DNA from 2 places in the Microbispora sp. H10949 genome. Region 2 is predicted to be linked to the other one. Evidence: riboswitches for the same ligand, from Rfam matches in the RefSeq annotation. Region 2 holds a riboswitch; the other holds the start of a gene.
The links. A riboswitch is a leader RNA that binds a small molecule or an ion and turns the genes downstream of it on or off. The one in region 2 is predicted to bind S-adenosylmethionine.

Region 1: another riboswitch for S-adenosylmethionine. It lies ahead of thrC (threonine synthase); the one in region 2 lies ahead of HHX40_RS09945 (ABC transporter substrate-binding protein).

What each region holds. Positions count from the first base shown of each region.
Region 1 is NZ_JABBWZ010000015.1:142,885-147,259, forward strand. It holds gene groL (chaperonin GroEL) at 1-156, opposite strand, end outside; gene HHX40_RS32260 (cold-shock protein) at 441-641, opposite strand; gene HHX40_RS32265 (MoaD/ThiS family protein) at 898-1,173, opposite strand; gene thrC (threonine synthase) at 1,219-2,487, opposite strand; SAM riboswitch class I at 2,502-2,641, opposite strand; gene HHX40_RS32275 (RNA polymerase sigma factor) at 2,738-3,289, opposite strand; gene HHX40_RS32280 (alpha,alpha-trehalose-phosphate synthase (UDP-forming)) at 3,392-4,375, shown strand, end outside.
Region 2 is NZ_JABBWZ010000003.1:562,536-566,910, reverse strand. It holds gene HHX40_RS09950 (ABC transporter permease) at 1-662, opposite strand, end outside; gene HHX40_RS09945 (ABC transporter substrate-binding protein) at 659-2,308, opposite strand; SAM riboswitch class IV at 2,458-2,568, opposite strand; gene HHX40_RS09940 (sensor histidine kinase) at 2,711-3,826, opposite strand; gene HHX40_RS09935 (response regulator transcription factor) at 3,819-4,375, opposite strand, start outside.

The sequences.
Region 1 (4,375 bases), on a different contig from region 2:
GTCGTTGGTGATCGTGGGGGCGCCCCACTTCTTCTCCAGCACGACGTTGCGGCCCTTGGGGCCGAGGGTCACCTTCACGGCGTCGGCGAGCTGGTTCATACCGCGCTCGAGACCGCGCCGGGCGTCCTCGTCAAACGCGATCATCTTGGCTGCCATTAGGCTAGACCTCCCAGTAGCAGGGTGTCTTCAACGGACCGAGCCGACGCCCGCGACGGCGTGGACCCGCTATCCCTGCGCGAGCCCCATCGCCCCGATCCCGGTTGTTGTCACTCTCGACCTCAGAGTGCCAAACAAGTATTTAGCACTCTACCCCCGAGAGTGCAAGCGGAAGCCACTCTGACCAGCTTGGACGAGGTTCCCGAACACCCGGACGAGCCCGGACGAGCCGAAGGCCCGGCCCGCGGAACGCGGACCGGGCCTCCAATGGTCGCTTGACGGGATCAGACGGCCCGTACGGCCTCCGCCTGCGGGCCCTTCTGCCCCTGCGTGATGTCGAACTCAACCCGCTGACCCTGCTCGAGGGCCTTGTAGCCGTCCATCATGATTGCCGAGTAATGGACGAACACGTCCTTCCCACCGTCTACCGCGATGAAGCCGTAGCCCTTGTCCGCGTTAAACCATTTGACGGTGCCCTGCGCCACTTCCGACTCCTCTTGCTGGGCTGGGGACCACACCCAAGAAGCCCCCGGTTTTGTCGATCGTCTTCGACCATACCCGTGTCAAGGCGTAGAACAACAGAGTCAATCCGCAAACTACTACGGCGCGTTCGCTCAAAGCGGTACAGACGATTATTCACTTTTCTACCGAAAGGTTGAGAGCTTCACCATTCGCTCTGGCGACATCTCACTTCCCCGGCGAGAGAAGTGCATGTCAGGTGCCCGGCGGCGGTGTCGCGGCTCAGCCCCCGGCGACGGCGGGGATGACCGAAATCTGTACCCCGTCCGGCGTGGCGGTGTCCAGCCCATCGGCGAAACGGACGTCCTCTTCTCCGACATAGACGTTGACAAAACGCCGGATCTTGCCCGTCTCATCCAGGATTCGACCTCCGATGCCCGGATAGTCCGCATCCAGCTTCTGCAGGACCTCACGGAGCGTTCCCCCCTCCCCGCTTACCTCCGCGACGCCGTCGGTGTACGTCCGCAGAATCGTCGGAATCCGCACGGAAACGCTCATTGTTCACTCGCTTTCGTTGCTGCCGATGGGCCTGTGATAACGCTTTCAGTTGGCGAATGCCGCACGGAAGGCGTCGAGGGAGGGACGGATGACCGCGGTTGGACGGGCCTGCTCGGCCACCGCGTCAAGTGTCTTGAGACCGTCGCCGGTGTTCAGCACTACGGTTTCGGCCTCGGGGTCGAGGCGGCCCTCGCGCACGAGCTTGCGCAGCACGCCGACCGTGACGCCGCCCGCGGTCTCGGCGAAGATGCCCTCGGTCCGGGCCAGCAGGCGGATCGCCTCGACCACCTCGCCGTCGTTCACGTCCTCCACCGCGCCGCCCGTACGGCGGGCGATGTCGAGCACGTACGGCCCGTCCGCCGGGTTGCCGATGGCCAGCGACTTGGCGATGGTGTCCGGCTTGACCGGCTGCACCACGTCCTGCCCGGCCTTGAACGCGCGGGAGACCGGCGAGCAGCCCTCGGCCTGCGCGCCGAAGATCCGGTACGGCCGCTCCTCGACCAGGCCGAGCTTGATCAGCTCGCGGAAGCCCTTGTCGATCTTCGTGAGCTGCGAGCCGGAGGCCACCGGGACGACGATCTGCTCGGGCAGCCGCCAGCCGAGCTGCTCGGCGATCTCGTACGCCAGCGTCTTGGAGCCCTCGGCGTAGAAGGGCCGGAGGTTGACGTTGACGAAGCCCCACTTCTCGCCCAGCTCGTCGCCGATGAGCTCGGAGCAGAAGCGGTTCACCTCGTCGTAGGTGCCGTCGATGGCGACCAGGCGGCCGCCGTACACGGCGGCCATGGTGACCTTGGCCGGCTCCAGGTCGGCGGGGATGAAGACGCAGGAGTCCAGCCCGGCCCTGGCCGCCGCGGCGCCCACCGCGCCGGCGAGGTTGCCGGTGGACGAGCACGAGAGGGTGTGGAAGCCGAAGGTGCGCGCGGCCTCCAGCGCGATCGCGACGACCCGGTCCTTGAAGGAGTGGGTCGGGTTGCCGGAGTCGTCCTTGACGTGCAGCGACCGCAGCCCCAGCTCGGCCGCCAGCCGGTCGGCCCGCACGAGCTTGGTCCAGCCGGGCTGCAGGTTGGGCTTGTCCGCCACCCCGGCGGGGACGGGAAGCAGGGAGCGGTACCGCCAGATGTTCGCCGGGCCCGCCGCGATGTCCTCCCGGCGGACCTCTCCGAAGTCGTACGCCACCTCGAGTGGGCCGAAACACTCCGTACAGGCGAAGACCGGGCCGAGGTCGTAGTGGGCGCCGCACTCGCGGCAGGACAGACCGGTGGCGGGGCCGAAGTCGGTGGCGGTGGTGGGGGTCGCGGTGCTGATGTGCGCCATGAAGCGAGGCCTTTCCCTCATCTTCGCTCGCGACCGCCCTGGCCGCGAGCCGGAATTGGCACCTGTCCCGGCCGGGCCTCGTGGGCACGAGTTCGACACCGGGGAGGTTGCCGGGGCTTCGCAGGGCCGGTCCCTCCACCCCTCTGGATGAGCATCTTCAGTTGTGGGACCTTCGAAAAAGGTCCTCCAGCACTGTACCCCGGCGTCCCCTGTGTCCGTTCCGCCGTCTCGGATGGCGAGACGGTTTGTATCAGCCGTAGGCCTCGCCGAGCGCGCTCTGCACGTACTTGCGCGCCTGGTGTATCCGGGACTTGACGGTGCCGAGGGGAATGCCGAGCTGGTCGGCGACCTGGGAGTAGTCGAGCTGGCAGATGTCGCGCAGCACGAGCGCCTGGGCGAGGTCGGGCCGCTCGGCCTCCAGCGCCTCCATCGCGTCGAGCAGGTCGAGCCGCGACCCCGCGATGACGCTCACCCGCCGCGGGTCCGGCCGCTGCTCGGGCAGCTCCTCCGCCTGCTCGGACGAGCGCCGCTTGAGCGACCGGTAGGTCGTCCTGGCGCAGTTCACGGTCACGATGTGCAGCCAGGTGCTGAACTTGGCCCGGCCCTCGAACCGGGCGATGTTGCGGGCCACGGCGAGCAGCGTGTCCTGCGCCGCCTCCTCCGCGTCCTGCCGGTACGGTAGTAGCCGCTCGCAGTGCCGCAGCACGTCGGGCTCGATGCGCCGCAGCAGCTCACCGAGGGCGCGGTGATCTCCCCGGGCGGCCGATCCGGCCAGCTCCTCGGTGACGTCGTCCAGTGCCATCCCGTTCCAGCCCTCCCGCGATCGGTTGACATCCTATTGATGGAGGTCCGCTTTTATTAATCTTCCGGCATGCGCGCCCGCTCTGATCGAGGGGAAACCCCAATGAGCAGCTCCGTCCTGATCGCGTCCAACCGGGGCCCGGTGTCCTTCACCCTGTCGGAGGACGGCGGCCTGACCATGCGCAGGGGCGGCGGCGGGCTCGTGTCCGGGCTGTCGGACGTGGTCAGGGACACCGACGTGCTGTGGGTCTGCGCGGCGCTGTCGGACGGCGACCGCGGGGCGGTGCGGCAGGCGCCGGGGGGCCGGCTCGACCGGGCGTTCGAGACGGGGCCCATCCGCATGCTGGACATCCCGCCCGCGGTCTTCCACCGGGCCTACAACGCGGTGGCGAACTCGACCCTGTGGTTCGTCAACCACCTGCTCTACAACACGCCCTTCTCCCCCGAGTTCGGCACCCGGTTCGCGCGTGAGTGGGAGTCGTACCGCACCTACAACGGCGCGTTCGCGCTCGCGCTGGCGGAGGAGGCCACGCACCGGGCCCGCGTGATGGTGCAGGACTACCACCTGACGCTCACCCCCGCGATGCTCCGGGTCGAGCGGCCCGACCTGCGCATCGGCCACTTCTCGCACACGCCCTGGGCCCCGCCGGAGTACTTCGCGCTGCTGCCCGAGGACGTCGCGGCGGAGGTGCTGTCGGGCATCCTCGGCGCCGACCACGCCGGCTTCCTCACCGCCCGCTGGGCGCGCGCCTTCATGGACTGCTGCGCCGCCCTGCTCGGGGCGCGGGTGGACCACGCGGCCCGTACGGTGACCTGGGGCGGCAGGACCACCCGGATCGGCGTGCACCCGCTCGGGGTGGACGGCGACGCGCTGCGGGCGCGGGCGGCCGAACCGGACGTCGAGTCGCACATGGCGGCGATCAGGGACCACGTCGGCGACCGCAGGCTGATCGTGCGGATCGACCGCACGGAGCTGTCCAAGAACATCGTCCGCGGCCTGCGGGCCTACCAGGAGTTCCTGGAGGGCCATCCCGAGTGGCACGGACGGGTGGTCCATTTGGCGTTCGCCTACCCCTCCCGGCACGAC
Region 2 (4,375 bases):
GCGGTGAGCACGAACGGCTCCTCCAGCGTGAGCTCCAGTCCCTCGCGCAGCACCTGGCTCAGCGTCGCGACGACCGGGATCGCCATCGCGACGGACGGCAGGACCAGGCTCTCCAGGCCGTCCCCGCCGGTGGCGGGGAAGATCCCCAGCCCGAACGAGAAGACGGTGAGCAGCAGGATCCCGGCCCAGAACGACGGGATGGAGATGCCGACCAGCTCGATGCCGGAGAACACCGCCCGCGCCCACCGGCGGCCCGCGGTCAGCACCGCGACCGTGACCGAGACCACGACCGCCAGGACGAACGACGAGAGCATGAGCTGGACGGACGAGCCGACCTGCTCGCCGATCGCCGAGGCGACCGACTGGTGCAGCTGGTACGACTGGCCCAGGTCGCCGTGCAGCACCCGGCCCAGGTAGGCGGCGTACTGGGCGGGCAGCGGCCGGCCCAGCCCGTAGTCGGCGATGATCCGGGCGCGGACCTCGGGTGTGACGGTGCTGCTGCCGATGAGCAGGTCGACGACGTTGCCCGGGGTGAGGTGGAGGCCGGCGAACGCGACCGTCACCGCGCCCCACAGCACCAGGACGGACGTGCCCAGCCGCACCAGCACCGGGCGGACCACCCGGGCGCGGGCCCGGGTGGCCGGTACGGCGACGGCGGTCATGCCTGCTCGACCCAGGCGCCGTAGAAGGTCGGGTACGCCTGCGGCTCCCAGCCGATGTCGTGGGCCTTCTTGCCGGTCCCGAGCAGGTAGTTGAACACGTACACCGGGAAGACCGCGGCCTCGTCGGTGACCCGCTGCTGCACCTTGGCGTACAGCTCGGCCCGCTTGGCCTGGTCGGTCGTGTCCAGCGCGTCGCTCAGCCAGCCGTCGACGTCCTTGTCGGACAGGCGGGCGGCGTTCTGGCCGAACTTGGCGGCCGTGGGGATGGCGGAGGTGTCGAACAGGTTGCGCAGGGTGTCGCCGTCGGCGCGCTGCCAGCTGAAGTCGATGAGGTCGTAGTCGCCCTTGGGATACTTCTCCAGCCATTCGTTGACCGTGCCGGAGACGAACTGGATCTCGAAGCCGATCTTCTTGGCCTCGGCCTGGATCTGCTCGGCCAGCGTGTCGCGCTGCTCACGCGCGAACGCCTTGAGGAACCCCCAGCGGATCGTCAGCCGCCTGCCGTCCTTGGTCCGGTAGCCCTCGGCGTCCTTCCCCGACCAGCCGGCCTCGTCCAGCAGCCGGGCGGCCGCCGCGGGGTCGTACTTCGTCTTTCCTTCGAGCGTCTTGTCGTACCCGTCGGTCGACGGGGAGATGGGGCCCGCCGCGGGCTGGAACGCCCCGAAGTAGAGGTTCTTGACGATCGTCGCGAAGTCGATGCCGTCGCGGAACGCCTGCCGGACCCGCTTGTCGGCGAACGGCCCGGAGGTCGTGTTCGGGTAGTAGTTGTAGTTGCCGCCCGGCGCCTGCCGCGTGGTGACGGTCAGCCGGGGGTCGCCCTGCACCTGCTTGACGTTCACCGGCGGCACGCTGGCGATCCCGTCGACCTGCCCGCTGGTCAGCGCGCCGAGCCGGACGGAGTCCTCGGTGATGACCTTGATCTCCAGCTTGTCCAGGTACGCCTCCCCGGTGTGCGCGGCGCCCTCCGGCGCCCAGGCGTAGCCGGGGTTGCGGTGGTAGGTGATGCCCTTCTGCACCACGTACTCGTCGATCACGAACGGCCCGGACCCGACGACCTTCTTGCACAGCGCGTCCTGCGGCTGCTTCAGCGACCGCGGCGACTCGATGCCGAAGTACGCGGTGGCGAGAGCGGACAGGAAGGGCGAGTACGGCCTGCTGAAGTGGACCTTCACCGTGTGCGGGTCGACGACCTCGCTGCCCTTGTACGGCTCGATGTATCCCGCGGCGAGCTGCGACTTCGTGGCGGGGTTCACGATGTGGTCGAGGTTGGCCTTGACCGCCGCCGCGTCGAAGGGCGTGCCGTCGGAGAACTTCACGCCGTCGCGCAGGGTGAAGGTGTAGGTCTTCTGGTCCGGCGAGACGGTCCACTTGGTGGCGAGCCAGGGGTGGATCTTGCCCTCGGTGTCGAGCGACACGAGCGAGTCCAGGGCGGGCCGGGTGAACAGGCCGGCCACGTCGGCGGGGCTCTGATGGGGATCGAGGCAGGTGGAGGGCTCGGTGTTGACGGCGAACGTCAGCGTGCCGCCCTTGACCGGCCCGGCGGGGGCCTTGCCCGCCGCGGTGTCCTTGCCCGTCGTGCCGCAGGCGGCGAGGGCGAGGACCCCCAGAAGCGAGACGCCGATGGATAAGCGCGTGTTCGTGGACATCGGGGAGAGCCTTTCGGTGTTCAAGACGGGACGGCGGAGTGGGGAGGCGGCGTGTCCCGGCCTGTGCCCGCCCGAAACTCCCCGTGAGTGGCCATGCCGCCTCCCGGAGAGCGTGCCGCGCACGCCCCCATGACCAGGAGCCCCGATGGGGCCCGCGCTTGCGGCGCGACTGCCACGCCGCCAGGTTTTCCCCGGGGCACCCCGCGCGGTGCGAGGGTTGCCGGCCGACGAGCCGGGGCTTGGCGTCGGCGCTCAATACCTATAAATAAAGTAGGAAAACTAGGGTAACCTGTCAACACGCTTTCGCCGGGGATTCCGGCCTTTCCGCGAGGAGCGGCGGTCCGGTGACGACGAGTGGCACGGCCCCGCGGCAGCGGCCGGGGGCGAACCGGGCGGCCGTGCCTACGGCGCGCCGGGAAGCCGTACGGTGACGAGGAGCCCGCCGTGGGGGCCGGGGGCGAGATCGAGGCTCCCGTTGTGGGCGCGGACGACGCTGTGCACGATGGCCAGGCCGAGACCGGCGCCGGCGTGCTCGTCGGTGCGCACGCGTTCCGTGCCGCGCTGGAAGGGTTCGATGAGGGTCGGTATCAGTTCCGGCGGGAGCGGGCGGCCCGTGTTCTCGACCCGCAGCAGGCTGGTGCCGCCGTACGCCTCGGTGTGGACCGTCACGGTGCCGCCGGCGGGGAGGTTGTGGACGATCGCGTTCTGGACGAGGTTCGTCACCATCCGCGCCAGGAGCTCGGCGGAGCCCTCGGTCCGGGCCGCCCCGCCGGTGACGTTCAGCGTGATCCGGCGTTGTTCGGCGAGCGGGAGCAGCGTTTCGGCGGCCTCCTCGGCGGCGAGGGAGAGGTCGACGCTCTCCCGGGTGAAGTCGCCGCGGTCGCCGCGGCTGAGCAGCAGGAGGGCCGCGGTGAGGTCGATCGCCCGCTGGTTGACGGTGTGCAGGCGATCGAGGAGTTCGTCCCGGTCCCGCGTGGGGTCCCGGCGGGCCACGTCGAGGAGCGTCCGCGAGATCGCCAGCGGCGTGCGCAGTTCGTGGGAGGCGTTCGCGGCGAACCTCCGCTGCTCGGCGACGTGGGACTCGAGCCGGTCGAGCATCGAGTCGAACGCGTCGGAGAGCTCCCGGAACTCGTCCCGGCGGCCCTTCATGCGGATCCGGTGGGACAGCGACCCGTTCGCGGTCGTCCGCCGGGCCGCGTCCGTGATCTGGGTGAGCGGCGCGAGCATCCGGCCGGCGAGGAGCCATCCGCCCAGCAGGCCGAACGCCAGCAGAAAGGCCAGTGCCTGGCCCGCGCGGGGGACGAAGGCGCGCTGGAGGTCGGTGCGGTTGGGGATGAACCGCAGGGGCGCCGCCCCGGGCGGGGCGGCCCCCGGCCCGGTGCCGAGCGCGCCGTCGGGCACGTAACGCAGCAGGAACACCCACACCACCGCCAGCAGGAGGGCGCCGGCGAGCAGGAGGAATCCGGCGTAGCTGAGGGTGAGTTTCAGCCTGGTGCTGAGCCCTGGGCGCCTATCCATGCGTGCTGCCGGGGCCCGTTCCCGTGGCGATGCCGGTGTCGATCCGATAGCCGACACCGGGCACCGTGGCGATGACCCATGGTTCGCCGAGCCGTTTGCGCAGTGCGGAGACGGTGATGCGCACGGCGTTGGTGAGGGGGTCGGCGTTCTCGTCCCAGGCCCGTTCCAGCAGCTCCTCGGCGCTGACGATCCCGCCCTCGGCGGCGACGAGGACTTCCAGCACGGCGAACTGTTTGCGGGTGAGCGCGACGTAGCGTCCGCCACGGAAGACCTCCCGGCGGAAGGGGTCGAGCCGCAGGCCCGCGATCTCGCGAACCGGGGGCCGGGCGTACGCGCGTCTGCGGTCGAGCGCCCTCAGCCGCAGGACGAGCTCCCGGAGCTCGAACGGTTTGGTGAGGTAGTCGTCGGCGCCGAGCCCGAACCCGGAGGCCTTGTCGTCGATCCGGTCGGCGGCGGTGAGCATGAGGATCGGGATGCCGCTTCCGGAGGCGACGATGTGCCGGGCGACCTCGTCGCCGGAGGGACCGGGAATGTCGCGGTCGAGGACCG